DNA from 2 places in the Vreelandella subglaciescola genome. Region 2 is predicted to be linked to the other one. Evidence: riboswitches for the same ligand, from Rfam matches in the RefSeq annotation. Region 2 holds a riboswitch; the other holds the start of a gene.

Region 1 (7,307 bases), 1.1 Mb from region 2:
ATCTCGGCCAGGATCCCGAGGTGCGTTTTACGCCCTCGGGCACGGCCGTGGCCAACTTAAGCGTTGCCACCACCGATACGTGGATGGATCGCCAGAGCGGGCAGCGCCAGGAGCGCACCGAGTGGCACCGCATCGTGCTGTTCAACAAGACCGCGGAAATTGCCCAGCAGTACCTCAACAAGGGCTCCAAGGTCTACATCGAAGGGCGGCTGCAAACGCGTAAATGGCAGGACCAGAACGGCCAGGACCGCTACAGCACCGAAGTGGTGTGCAACGATATGCAGATGCTCGATTCGCGCGGCGGCGGTGGCGGCGGCCAACAGGGCGGCGGCTATCAAGGCGGCCAGCAGCAGGGTGGCTATCAGAGTGGTCAGCCCCAGCAGCCTGCGCCCCAGCAGCCTCCTCAGCAACAACAGCCGCCACAGCAACAGCCTCAGGGCTACCCCAATCAGCAGCCTCAGAACGCCCCGCAGCAGGCGCCTCAGAATGCGCCCCAGCAAGGGCAGCAGGGCGGCGGCTTCGGCGCGCCGGACCCGGGTAATTTTGACGATTTCGACGACGAAATCCCGTTCTAGCAAAGACTTGGGTATCGTGTTTTAGATCAAAAAAAGCCCCGCTTTGCGGGGCTTTTTGGTGGGTGCGAAAAATCATGTTGCGCGCGTTGATGGCGATTTGAGGTAGCGGATAAAAGCGTCAATATCCATCGGCTTGGCGTACAAATAGCCCTGCCCCAGCGTGGCCTCGTGCTGTTGCATCAGCGCTTCCTGCGCGGGGGTTTCAATGCCTTCAATCACGGTGCGGCAGCCAAGCTCGCGGGCCAGCGTCAACACGGCGCGGCAAACCCGCAGGCTGTTGGCGTCTTCCGGCAGGTCCTTGACGAACTGGCGGTCGATCTTGAGAAAGTCAAAGCCGATAAACAGCAGGTATTCGATAGAGGCGTAGCCGGTGCCAAAATCGTCCAGCGAGAAACTGATGCCGAGATCGCGTAGCCGGCGGTGATTGTCCTTGAAGGCGTGATTATTGATGAGCTGGGTGGCTTCGGTGATTTCCAGGTCCAACCTGCCGGCGGGAAAGTGATGGTGCTGCAACAGTTGTTCCAGCCGCTGGCTGAAGTCGGGCTCGACAAGCTGCTGCGGCGAGATATTGATGCCCAGCCGGAAATCATCGTCAAGGGCGGGCAGCAGCGGGGCAAAGTCGGTCAGCGCCCGGCAGATGATTTCCAACCCAAGGGGGATGATAAGCCCGGTCGCTTCGGCTTCCTGCAGCAACTCGTAAGGGGCGGAGAGCTCGCCCCGGTTCAGGCGGAACAACGCTTCGCAGCCTTTGAGCGAGCCATCCTTCAAGCACACCTTGGGCTGGTAGGCGAGAGCAAAATTGCCGTCGGCAAGGCGTTCTTTCAGCAACAGCAGCGCCGCAACCTTGCGTTTTTGCCGATCGCCGGCCTCGGGGGAATAGGTGCGCAGGCACTGTTGCCCGGCGTGCTTGGCATTGGCAAGGCCGATGTGGGCAGCATGCAGCAGGGATTCCGGCGTGGCGGCATGCTCAGGTGCCAGCGCCATGCCGGCGGATAGCGTCAGCTCGATGGACGAGCAGCTTTTTTCGGCCTCAAGCGTGGTTTCGACGCGCAGCGTACCCGACAGCCGCGCTGCCAGGTTCTCCATATCGCGGCTGCGAAAACACATGGCGAAGATGTCGGCCTGCAGGCGATACAGCGGCGCGCCGTCATTGAACGCATGGCGCAGGCGGGCGGAGACTTCTTTCAAGGCGGCATCGCCAATGTCCTGGCCGTAGCGGTCGTTGACGCGGGAAAAGCCGTCGATATCCCAGATGACCAACGCCAGCTGGCCGCTACTCGATTCCAGCCCGGCCAATGCCGTGGCGAGGCGCTGAACCAGTTCGCGGCGGTTGTAGTCCTGGGTCAGCGGATCGAGCCGGGTTTGCTCGTCCAGCACGCGGTTGGCCTCGGTCAGCTCGTTCAAATAGCGCTCGCCACGGCTGGCGTGCTCGTTGTAGTGACGCACGAGCTGCTGGAGCTCGAACCCGGAGACGTCGAGATCAAGGGTGGCGAACGGCTGCCCGCGCCGCGCGTGCCGGCGAATGGTCTGGGTAATGGCTTGCAATGGGCGCCCCACCGAGGCGTAAAACACTGCGGCGACGAGAATGCCCAGCACCAGCGCCTGAATGCAGGTTAGCCAGAAGGTATTGAATAGCGCCGCGGTGGCCTTGTTGATCATGTGATCGAGATCAAAGTCGGCCTGCAGGCGGCCGACGTAGACCCCTTTCCGGGTGTTAAACGGCGAGGTGTAAAACAGGCGCTCGTCGCGCTTGGCCGGCAGGGCGCTAAAAAAGGCGCGCCTGATCAACGGCGTCAGAAACGCCGGTTCGGCCGGCTCGTGCCTGACGTGGCCGAATTTTTGTCCCTGATCGCTGATCAGGTCAATACGGCGGTAGGCCGGATCCTGCTGAAAGCTTTGCAGCAGGGCACGAACCGTTTCCGTATCAAGGTGATACAGCGCGAAGCGGGCCGGCTCCTGAATGAAATCAAGACGCTGATTGGCGATCTGATACTGTTCGTGGACTTCGTCGCGCATGTTGCCAAAGCCCAGCAGGCCGCCAAACACCAGGCCGCTGACGACCGTGAGCATAACCACCAAAAAGGTGAAGCGCGCGGTAAGCGAGCGGGTCTCCCGCCGATGTTCAGCGCGCTTCATGAAGCGTCCCGTGGCGGCGTGGCCAGCCGTTCAATACCGTGGTTGATAAAGCGCAGCAGCTGTTTGGCATTGGGCATATTGCGCGACACCATGATGTAGTAGCGCTCAAGGCTGGCGTGAGGAATCGCGCGCAGTTCCAGCGCCGCCGGCGAGGGAATCCGACCGTGTTCCCGAAGCCCCTGAATAATCTCGGAACGGGAGAGGGCGATATCGCAGCGTCCGGCAATCAGTTTGTCAATCAGCTGTGAGAGATCTTTGGCGCCCCGGTCTATGCCTTTGCCGGAAAGGTTAAACCCGACGTAGTTGAAGCCGGCGACGCCGCACACGCGATAACGATAGAGGTCTGTGGGGCGCGTGATTTCAGGGGCTTTCTTGTCGGCGCTGGCCATATAGAGGTACGCCGGAGTGTGGGAATAGTAGCTGTTACTGAAGTAATAATGTTTGGCTCGGGCGACGCTGTAAGTTGCGCTTAACACGGCCTGATGTTGCTTGCCTGACTGGGTACTTTGCAGGCAGCGCCGCCAAGGGATGGCGTCGAGCCGATAGCGCCAGGGGCTATCGGCAAACAAGCGGTCAAGCACGTCAATATCACGGCCTTGCCACTCACCGTCGCGCACATAAAAACGTGGCGGCCGGTCTTCGTTATCATGACAAAAGGTGATCTGGGTCGTATTGCTGCCAAACGTCTGCGACGCGGTTAGTGCGAGCAGGGCGGCGATAAGCCAACGGCGCATCCTTGTCTCCTGCGGTGCAAACACGCACTGCGACTATAGCGCATCCTGCCCCTGTCACGCACGTTCTCTGCGCTGCTGATCCTTGGCCAAGGTCTTAGTCCAGCGTTTGCACGCCACCGCCGTTGACGAACAGCACCTGCCCGCTGACCCAGCGGGAAATGGGCGCGGCAAAGTAGAGCACCGCACCGGCGATATCGTCGGGTTCGCCCAGCCGCTCAAGCGGGGTATGCGTGAGCATGGCCTTTTCGATATCCGGCGTGAGAACCGAAGCCAGCGCATCGGTGCGCACCGCGCCGGGGCCCACCGCGTTGACGCGGATCTCGGGGCCGTAGTCGTGGGCGAGATTCGCCGTCATGTGGTTGATCGCCGCTTTGGACGAGGCGTAGGCGCTGATCGCCGGACTCTTGTTGACCGAGCTCATGGAGGACATGTTGACGATGGAGCCGTCGCCCGCGGCGCGCATGTGTGGCGCGCACAGTTGGCACAGCCGCCAGATGCTGAACACGTTGAGCTCAAACACGCTGGCAAAGCGCTCAACGTCGATATCGTCGGGGCTTTCTTTGCCCGCGCCGCCGCCGCCGGCGTTATTGACCAGAATATGGAGGCCGCCAAAGGCCTCGAGGGTCTTGTCGATCAGCGCGCGCCGGTCGTCATCGTCGGTGACGTTGCAGGTAACCGCCAGCGCGTGGCCGCCCCGGGCTTCAATTTCATCGGCCACGCGGCGGGCGTTTTCCATCTTCAGGTCGGCAATCACGACGCTGGCGCCGTGGTCGGCCAGCATCAAACTGCTGGCGCGGCCGATACCGTTGCCGCCGCCGGTGACGATGGCAACCTTGTGGTTCAAATTCAGCAGATTAGCAGCGCTCATGGGCGGCTCCCTGGGGCGAGTAGATAATAGGGGTGGAAAGAGCCGTAAAACGGCGGATGGCGTCTAGTGGCGAATGGCGACTAGTACAGGTGCACGGCCTCAAAGTGGGCAAGCGGCGCGTTGTTCTCACCGCTTAGCGTCAGCGTCTCGCCGTCGATGTCCCAGCCGCTGGCCTGATTGAGGGCATTGAGAAACGCGCGCTCCGACCCTTGGCTGTCCGGGCAGGCCATCATGGTGGTGGCGACTTGTTTAAAAGCGATCTGCTCGCCGTTCATGGTGTAGCTTCCCATCAGCTGGTTGCAGCCGGTGGCACCGGCCACGCGGTGTTCCTCTTCATGCAGGACAAAATGCGCTTCGCGCTCGTTGTCCTGTGTGGCGGCCACGGTGCCCTGTTCAAGCGTTGTGAGCTTCCAGTAGGTGTTGGCAAGCGTGACATCCGGCGTGGCGGTATCGTCGGCGGGTGATGAATTGCCGGTGGAAGCGGCGCAGCCGGCCAAGGTAAGGGCAAGCCCAAGGCCCAGGGTGTAGCCCAGCGGTTTGATCATTGATGTCATGGTGATCCTTATTGTCGTATAGGGTCGATTAGATTAAGTAAGTTGCCCTTTATTAGAGCTTTTTTGCGGCCCAAGTTCAAAATATGGCGATAAGAATAGCCAGAAAAGTTATTTTGCCTGCTTGTCCGCTGTTTACTTTTTTGTCACAGAAAGTTGCCAGCGCTGCTGGCTCTGGCTTAGAGTAGCGGCTCTCGCTTGACGGGGTGCCGGTGATTCCGGCTGAGATAGCGCAGATGCCCGCCGTGTTGCCACGGCCGCATCCCAAGCGCTGGTCCCGTTGAACCTGATCCGGCTAATTTCTTCATCGCGTTTCGCGCGGTTCGAGGAAGGGTACCGGCGTAGGGATCAAGCACTGGTGCACTTCTGGTTCGCTGTTTTTCCGCCCAGTCTCCCCTCGCCTCCCTGGCCATTACCATGGGAGCTTTCTGTATGTCTAAAACGTCGCATTTTCTGGCCGAAACGGCCCAGGTGGACGCCGCCGCGATTGAGCCGCTGCCCGGCTCGCGCAAAGTCTACGTTGAGGGTTCGCGCCCGGATATTCGCGTGCCGTTCCGCGAGATTTCGCTGTCGCCGACCACCACCTCGGGGATCAACGAGGAAAACCCGCCGCTGCTGGTCTATGACACATCGGGCCCTTACTCCGACCCGGACGCCACCAACGATCTGCGCCAGGGGCTTGTTGAACTGCGCCGAGCCTGGATCGATGAGCGCGCCGACACCGAGTTTCTCGACGGCCCCACCTCCGATTTCGGCCGCCGCCGGGCGAGCGACCCGATGCTGGCGCAGCTGCGCTTTGACCTGAGCCGCACCCCGCGCCGCGCCCGAGAGGGCAAGAACGTCACCCAGCTGCATTACGCGCGCCAGGGCATCATCACGCCCGAGATGGAGTTTATCGCCATCCGCGAAAACCAGCGTCGTCAGGCGCTTTCCGCCGAATACGCGGGCAGCGAAGAGGTCGAGCGCATTCTGGGCCATCAGCATCCGGGCGAAAGCTTCGGCGCCAACATGGCCGAGGACATCACGCCCGAGTTCGTGCGCGACGAAGTCGCCGCCGGGCGAGCGATCATCCCGTGCAACATCAACCACCCGGAAACCGAGCCGATGATTATCGGGCGTAATTTTCTGGTCAAGATCAACGGCAATCTGGGCAACTCGGCGGTGACCTCGTCCATCGAGGAAGAAGTCGACAAAATGACCTGGGGGATCCGCTGGGGTTCCGACACCGTGATGGACTTGTCCACCGGGCAGAACATCCACGAAACCCGCGAGTGGATCATTCGTAATGCGCCGGTGCCCATCGGTACGGTGCCGATTTATCAGGCGCTTGAGAAGGTCAAAGGCGTTGCCGAAGACCTGAGCTGGGAGGTGTTCCGCGATACGCTGATCGAGCAGGCCGAGCAGGGCGTTGACTACTTCACCATCCACGCCGGTGTGCGCTTGCGCTACGTGCCGCTGACGGCCAAACGTGTCACCGGGATTGTCTCGCGCGGCGGCTCAATCATGGCCAAGTGGTGCCTGTTCCACCATCAGGAAAGCTTCCTCTATACCCACTTCGAGGATATCTGCGAGATCTGCAAGCGCTACGACGTGGCCTTCTCGCTGGGCGACGGCCTGCGCCCGGGGTCGATCGCCGACGCCAACGACGAAGCCCAGTTTGCCGAGCTTGAAACCCTGGGCGAACTGACGCGCATCGCCTGGCAGCACGACGTTCAGGTGATGATCGAAGGCCCCGGCCACGTGCCCATGCACCTGATCAAGGAGAATATGGATAAGCAGCTTGAAGAGTGTGACGAAGCGCCGTTCTACACGCTGGGGCCGCTGACTACCGACATTGCCCCGGGCTACGACCACATTACCTCGGGGATTGGGGCGGCGATGATCGGCTGGTACGGCTGCGCGATGCTGTGCTACGTGACGCCCAAGGAGCACCTCGGGCTGCCCAACAAGGACGACGTCAAAACCGGCATTATCACCTACAAGATCGCCGCCCACGCCGCCGACCTGGCCAAGGGCCATCCGGCCGCCCAGCGTCGTGATAACGCGCTGTCCAAGGCGCGCTTCGAGTTCCGCTGGGAAGACCAGTTCAACCTGGGCTTTGATCCGGATACCGCGCGCGAATTTCACGATGAAACCCTGCCCAAGGACTCGGCCAAGGTGGCGCACTTCTGCTCCATGTGCGGGCCAAAGTTCTGCTCGATGAAAATCAGCCATGAAGTGCGTGAGTACGCCGCGGCCAACGGCCTGACCGGCGATCAAGAGGCGGTAATGGCAGGCATGGAAGAACAGGCGAAGAAGTTTCGTGAAGAGGGCGCCGAGCTGTATCAGGAAGTCTAGCGCGTGACGCGTTAGCGTTGATCAGCGCCGCCGAATATCCGACGGCGCTTTTTTTATGCTAGAACGCCGGCAGCGCAGGCGCGGGCTGAGTTGCGTGTGACGCTGG
Region 2 (7,307 bases):
GCCCGCCAGCGCGAGCTCGACGAGCTGCTGCCCACGCAGGATTCGCTCAACCAGCTAAGCCAGTTTATCGGTCAGGATTGCAGCGATTGGGAGCTCGACGCGCCGGTGCCCGAGCTTCCGCCGCTGGAAGACTTTACCGGCCCCAAAGGGCGCTACGCGACCATTCTGCGCATCATCGAGTGCGAACGGCCCACGCTGCGCCAGCTGCTGGGACGGCTGGCCGCGGGCGGTGGGCACTGCACCATGGTCGGCACGCCGGAGAGCATTGCCGATGAAATGCAGCGCTGGGTGGAGCAGGGCGGCGCCGACGGCTTCAACCTGATGCCGCCGTCGCTGCCTTCGAGCATCGAGGACTTTGCCGAGCAGGTGGTGCCGGTGCTGCAAAAACGCGGCCTGTTCCGGCACGACTACGCAGAGCGAACCCTGCGCGGGCATTTAGGGTTGGAACGGCCGGGCGCGTGAGTAATATCGATATGTTGTTGTAGGAGGGCAGCTTTACCCATACCCCGGGCACAAGTGCTGCGCGACCGCATCCCCACCGAACCCCGGCAGGCCTTTGGCCTGCGTCGCCCGGTGAACCGGCCTCCTACGAAAATCTCTTAATATCAATGCATTGTAGGAGGGCGGCTACGCCGCGCGACCTGCTGTGTCATGTCAAAACATCACGACTGCCGCCCAAAGCGACGCACCAGCGTGGCCAGGCTTGCGAAATCGTAATGCTCGCGGGCGGGCATTATCCGCATCAGCACGGTGGAGACGGCGACCGGGACGAGGGCGGCGAGCAAAAAGCTTTCCAGCAGGGTATCGGTGCCGGCGCTGGGTGCGGGGAACATGATAAGCCCCGCGACCAGCCCGCAGGCGGTGCTGATCACCGCGTTGCGCCCGTCGTAGCGGCGGTTAAACAGCCCGAAGAACACCGGAAACGCTGCCGCTGAGCACAGCAGGTCAGCGAGCAGGAACAGGTACAGCACGCTGAATCCCTGCGAGGCAACCCAGGTGATCGGCACCGCAGCGACAACGATCAGCCAGCGGGCCAGGCGCATCAGCGTGGCTTCGTTGGCGTTGGGCAGCAGGCGGTGCATATCGACTGCAATAATGCTCGAGGTGGCGTTGATGGTGGAGTCGGCGCTGCTCATCACCAATGCCAGCCCCAGCGGAATCAGCGCCAGCGCAAACCACAGCGGCACCTTGGCCAGCAACACGCTGAACAGCGCCACCGAGCCGTCGCCGTCAAGCCCCAGCCCGACAAACGCCAGCCCGAACAGCCCCATCAGGATGACCACCGGCAGGTTGAACAGACTGCTGATCCAGAAGCTTTTACGCAGCACGCTGACGTTTTTGGCCGCGTAAATACGCTGCCATGTGCCCTGATAAAACAGCCCCGTCAGCACCACGGCGATAAAGAACGTCAGTCCCCCGCGTATGCCGCCGGCATCGGTAATATCCAGCAGCGCCGGCGCGTTCCGGGCAAGCCCTTCAAGCGTGGGGCCTGCGCCGCCGGCGGCCTGCCAGCCGAAAAACAGCAGCAATGCCAGCAGCGGCAGAATCACGATCATCTGCACCTTATCGGTGAAGATCGAGGCGCGCAGGCCACCGTAGAAGGTATAAATCACGGTGGCGAGCATGACCACGCTTGCTGTCAGCCACAGTGGAATGGGCGACAGCAGCGTGACCATAAAGGCTACCGCAGTAAGCCCCGCGGCCAGTGAAATAAACAGATAAAACAGCATGATCGACAGCGTAAAGGCGTACATGGGACGCCCGTAGCGGTGGAACACGAATTCGGTCAGCCCGTGGCCTTCGGGGATCAGCTCGCGCATGCGCCGCCCCAGCGGAATCATGATCAAGGGCGGCACGCAGGAGCCCAGCGCATAGCCCAGAATGGCGCCAACGCCGCCCCAGGTCGCGGCCTGCGCGGGGCCAAAGAGTATCCAGGTGCCAAGCGTGGTAGCCAGCAGGGTCAGCACGGTGGCGCGGGTGTTCTGGCTGTTGCGCGCGGAAATGTAGTCGTCCAGATCGTCGCGGTGGCGGCGGGCATAAAGCAGGCCGGGTACGGCAAACACGACGGCGTAAAGCACCAGCCAAAGTGCCGTCCAGGTGGGGTCAAGCTGCATGGTGATACGTCCTCTTTCCTTGTGACAGCCGGGGATCGTCGATGATCGTTCGGGCGAACGTCGCAGCGAGGCGCGACAAGGAAGAGGAGAGTCTGGCGTGTACGTTCCTTCCCTTCGCCGGAATGACCCGGATCAGGTTCGAAGGGTTACCGTCGCGAAAGCGGCGGATTCTCAGCCCGTTAAGGCACCCCCAGGAGAACACCAAGCCTAGGCAGGCGGGGCGGGCATGTCAAACTAACGTCGACTATCGAACGGATAGCGCATTTTTTAGCCTGAAACGGCTACGCTAGGACTCTGTGTTTGTACTGCCAAGTCGTTATAAAGCCAATCAGGAGGCGCTACCGTGTCCGACGATAAACGCAAGCCCACTACCACCGATGCCGGCATTCCCGTTGCCAGCGATGAGCATTCGCTGACGGTCGGCCCCAACGGCCCCATCGCGCTGCACGACCACTACCTGATCGAGCAGATGGCGACCTTCAACCGCGAGCGTATCCCCGAGCGCCAGCCCCATGCCAAGGGCAGCGGCGCGTTTGGCCACTTTGAAGTGAATGAGGATGTCAGCCGCTACACCAAAGCGGCGGTGTTTCAGCCGGGAACGAAAACCGACGTGGTGATGCGCTTTTCCACCGTGGCCGGCGAGCGCGGTAGCCCCGACACCTGGCGCGATCCGCGCGGCTTTTCGATCAAGTTCTACACCAGCGAGGGCAATTACGACATGGTGGGGAACAACACGCCGGTGTTCTTCATCCGCGATCCGATGAAGTTCCAGCACTTCATCCGCTCGCAAAAGCGTCGCGCCGACAACAACCTGCGCGATAACGACATGCAGTGGGATTTCTGGTCGCTGTCGCCGGAATCCGCCCACCAGGTCACCTGGCTGATGGGCGATCGTGGGATTCCCAAGACCTGGCGCCACATGAACGGCTATTCCAGCCATACCTATATGTGGGTGAATGCCGACGGCGAGAAGTTCTGGGTCAAATACCACTTCAAGACCGATCAGGGCGTCGAGTGCCTGACTCAGGAAGAGGCCGACCGGCTGGCCGGGGAAGACGGCGACCACCACATGCGCGATCTGTACACTTCGATTGCGCGCGGCGACTGCCCCAGCTGGACGCTGCACATGCAGGTCATGCCGTTTGCCGATGCCGAGACGTACCGGTTCAACCCGTTCGATCTGACCAAGGTGTGGCCCCATGACGACTATCCGCTGATCAAGGTCGGCAAGCTAACCCTTGATACCAACCCTACGGATAACCACGCCCAGATTGAACAGGCAGCGTTCGAGCCCAACAATCTGGTGCCCGGCATCGGCATCAGCCCGGACAAGATGCTGCTGGGGCGGGTGTTTGCCTACGCCGATGCGCACCGCCACCGGCTGGGGGTGAACTACAAACAGATTCCGGTCAACGCGCCCAAGTCGCCGGTTAACAGCTACAGCAAAGACGGCGCGATGCGGATGCACAATGTGTCCGATCCGGTGTATGCGCCCAACTCCAAGGGCGGCCCCCAGGCCGATGGCGAGCGCTATCCGACGGATTCCACTTGGGAATCCAGCGGCGATATGGTGCGCGCGGCCTATACGCTGCGCCGCGATGACGACGACTTCGGCCAGGCCAACGCGCTGGTTAACGAGGTGATGGATCAGCCCGCTCGGGACCGACTGGTGAGTAACGTTGTCGGGCATTTGTCGGGCGGCGTCACCGAACCGGTGCTGGAGCGCGCCCTCGATTACTGGCGCAATATTGACGCCGATATCGGCGAGAAAATCGCTCAGGGCGTGCGGGCGAAAAACGCCTAGCGCTGCGCTAATGCCATCGCGCTAGTCGGAAAAGACCCTGGTTTTATATAACTAAGCCAAGCCCGTCAGCCCCGCGCTGGCGGGCTTTTTTGTCAGTAGCGTTCTTTTAACCGTTTTGCCAGCACGATTTGGTTAATACTCAAGCGGCGGCGCATACTGATAGGCAATTAATGCATTCGTTAGCGCAAACAATCAGCACAAGAGGGCCAAGGTGGAAAGCAGCCAAGGAGAAGACCGGCGCTTTTGTCGGGCGCTGGAAGAGCTGTCGCCAGCGTATTTCGGCATGGTGATGGCCACCGGTATCGTATCGCTGGCGGCGCACTTTATGGACCGGCCGGTGATTGCCGGCGTTTTGTTTGCGCTCAATCTGGTGGCGTATCCGCTGCTGTGGGTGCTTTATGCGCTGCGTCTCTGGCGCTTCCCGCGGCGAGTGGTGAGTGACCTGACCAGCCATCAGAGCGCATCGGGCTTTTTTACCCTGGTGGCGGCGTCCTGCGTCTTGGGCAGCCAGTGCTTACTGCTGATGGGCTGGTACCGGCTCGCGCTAACGCTGTGGGGCGTTGCACTGGTGCTGTGGCTGGCGCTGACCTACACCATTTTTACCGCCTTCACGATTAAAACGCATAAGCCGGCGTTTGAAAAAAGCATCAGCGGTGGCTGGCTGCTGGCCGTGGTGGCGACCCAGTCGATTGCGCTGTTGGGCGCTCTGGTGGCCGCCCACATGCCGCCGCTTTACCGGCTGGAAGTGAACTTCCTCGCGCTGTCGATGTGGCTGTGGGGCGGCATGCTGTATATCTGGATGATGTCGCTGATTTTTTATCGCTACAGCTTTTTCCATTTTTCGCCGGGCGATCTGGCGCCGCCGTACTGGATCAATATGGGCGCGATGGCGATTTCGACGCTGGCCGGCGCGCAGCTGATCATCAACGCGCCGGACGCGCCGTTTCTGCTCTCGCTGCGTCCGTTTCTCAAGGGCTTTACCGTGTTTTACTGGGCCACCGGCACCTGGTGGATTCCCATGCTGCTGATTCTCGCGGTGTGGCGCTATGTGTATCAGCGCTTTCCGCTGCGCTACGATCCGCTTTACTGGGGCGCGGTGTTTCCACTGGGCATGTACGCGGCCAGCACCCATAACATGCAGCGCGCGCTGGCCATGCCGTTTCTGGATACGCTGGCCACGGTGTTTTTATACGTGGCCCTGACCGCCTGGACGGTAACGTTTTACGGGCTGTGCAAATGGCTTTGGGGCATGCTGGCCTCACGCACTGAACGTGCCAGAACGGATTAAGCACGATGTTTTAAAATGCGATACGTTCAAATACGACGCTTTACGTTATGACGTTTTAAGCTACGCCGTTAACAAGGAGCCAAGATGCCGTTTTCGTTGTGGCTGTCGCTAGCCGCGATTTGTACCGTTGGGGCGATGTCGCCCGGGCCGAGTCTTGCGCTGGTGCTGCGCCATACGCTGGGCGGCGGGCGGCTGCCAGGGGTGACCGCCGGGCTTTTTCATGCGCTGGGCGTGGGGTTTTATGCGCTGTTGACGGTGTTGGGGCTGGGCGCGCTGATGGCGCGGTTTCCGCTGCTGTTCGAGATCGTATCCATCGGCGGGGCAGTGTATTTGGCGTGGCTCGGAGTCAAGGCGCTGCGTGCCGGCAAGGCCGCCGCGCTGACGCCAGAAGCGGCCGTGACCACACGCCGCCAGGCCGCGCGCGAAGGCGTGCTGGTGGCGCTGGCCAATCCCAAGCTGATCCTGTTTTTTGTGGCGCTGCTCAGCCAGTTCGTGAACCCCGAGATGAGCGTTGCCGCACGCGCTATCATTGTAGTTACGGCCATGGTGATTGATGCCAGCTGGTATGTGCTGGTGGCCGTGGCGCTGTCGCAGTCCCGAGTGCTTGAATGGCTGCGGGCGCGCTCGCACTGGATCAATCGTATCACCGGGGTGATGTTGATCGGGCTTGCGCTGCGCGTGGCGTGGGGGCTTGTGGCCTGACGCGCCGAGCGACGCCAAGGCCTATAGTGTAGGGGCATCAATCGTAAGAGCATAAGTCGTAAAGGCCTAGAGAACCGGCAGGTGTGCTATGAATTTTTACCAACAGGAGTGCCATACGCATCAGGGGCAGCCGTTTAACCTGCGTGCTTTGCAGGGGCAGGTGCTGCTGGTGGTGAACGTGGCCAGCCGCTGTGGCTTTACGCCTCAGCTGGAAACGCTGGAAGTGTGTTACCAACGCTACCGCGAGCGCGGTTTTACCGTGCTGGGATTTCCGTGCAATCAGTTTGGCCGGCAGGCGCCGGAAAATGCCGAGTCGTTTTGCACCTTTGGTGAGCGTGACCACGGCGTGACGTTTCCGCTGATGGAGAAGGTCAAGGTCAACGGCGCCGCGACGCATCCGCTGTTTGCCGGCCTTAAGCGCGATGCGCCCGGCGTGCTTGGCACCCAAATGATCAAGTGGAACTTCACCAAGTTTCTGGTGGGCCGCGATGGCCGAGTAATCCGGCGATTCTCCCCCCGCGAGCAGGGCACCGCGCTGCGTCTGGCGATCGAACAGGCGCTGGACGAGCACTGAGCAAGCACTGTAAAGAGCGTTGTAAAGAAAGCAGGTTTAGTCCTGCTGCCCGCGGGCGACCATGAGCCGGGTCATCAGCTCCTGCCAGCGGTGGCGTACCATCATGGTGGTCAGGCCTGAAAACAGCGCCCAGCTTTTGCGCCGCCAGCCTTTCAGGCGCAGGTTATGGCCCACCAACTGCCCCATCAGCCGGCGGTCGTCAAACTGGCGCCACTCGCTGGCAATGGACAGCTGGTGGCGCGACATTACCGGCGCCAGTTCCAGCCGGAACATCCACTCAAGCTCATGCAGCGTCAGCGCGTAGCGCTCGATGGTCTCGACCATGGCGGCGTAGTCGCGCTCGCCGGGTTCGCGATCAAGCCATAGCGGCGTCAGGGCAAGCCACAGCTCGCCACGTTCATCGACCAATTGCTGTGCGTTCATACGCGCCTCAAAGCATGCCCTTTGCATCAAGGGCCAAAATAACGGACAAAATACATTGTGTCTCAGTCATCCATTATCGTGCCGCGCACGCCTGTGGAGCAAGGGCGTTGCGCCCTGAGTTCACCGGCAGCGGACAAAAGCGGACAGCGTGCGGCAAGGCCGCTAGAATGGCGTCACCGGCTATTGGCCAACTTTCATCTGCTTTATTAATGACTTGAACAGCGAGGTTTTACGTGATTATTAAACCCAAGGTACGCGGTTTTATCTGCACGACGTCTCATCCGCAAGGCTGCGAACAAAACGTGCGCGAACAAATTGAAGCCACCCGCGCCCGCGGTCTGGATAAAAGCCGGGGGCCCAAAAAAGTGCTGGTGATCGGCGCGTCCAGCGGTTACGGCCTGG

The links. A riboswitch is a leader RNA that binds a small molecule or an ion and turns the genes downstream of it on or off. The one in region 2 is predicted to bind thiamine pyrophosphate.
Region 1: another riboswitch for thiamine pyrophosphate. It lies ahead of thiC (phosphomethylpyrimidine synthase ThiC); the one in region 2 lies ahead of B5495_RS05390 (sodium:solute symporter family transporter).

Annotation. Positions count from the first base shown of each region.
Region 1 is NZ_LT670847.1:2,227,492-2,234,798, forward strand. It holds gene ssb (single-stranded DNA-binding protein) at 1-575, shown strand, start outside; gene B5495_RS10420 (putative bifunctional diguanylate cyclase/phosphodiesterase) at 648-2,711, opposite strand; gene B5495_RS10425 (substrate-binding periplasmic protein) at 2,708-3,445, opposite strand; gene B5495_RS10430 (glucose 1-dehydrogenase) at 3,540-4,313, opposite strand; gene B5495_RS10435 (META domain-containing protein) at 4,394-4,867, opposite strand; TPP riboswitch at 5,057-5,229, shown strand; gene thiC (phosphomethylpyrimidine synthase ThiC) at 5,297-7,201, shown strand; gene B5495_RS10445 (methyl-accepting chemotaxis protein) at 7,260-7,307, opposite strand, start outside.
Region 2 is NZ_LT670847.1:1,158,216-1,165,522, reverse strand. It holds gene B5495_RS05395 (LLM class flavin-dependent oxidoreductase) at 1-462, shown strand, start outside; gene B5495_RS05390 (sodium:solute symporter family transporter) at 663-2,114, opposite strand; TPP riboswitch at 2,207-2,316, opposite strand; gene B5495_RS05385 (catalase) at 2,458-3,918, shown strand; gene B5495_RS05380 (tellurite resistance/C4-dicarboxylate transporter family protein) at 4,130-5,206, shown strand; gene B5495_RS05375 (LysE family translocator) at 5,291-5,908, shown strand; gene B5495_RS05370 (glutathione peroxidase) at 5,997-6,482, shown strand; gene B5495_RS05365 (DUF7079 family protein) at 6,519-6,905, opposite strand; gene fabV (enoyl-ACP reductase FabV) at 7,139-7,307, shown strand, end outside.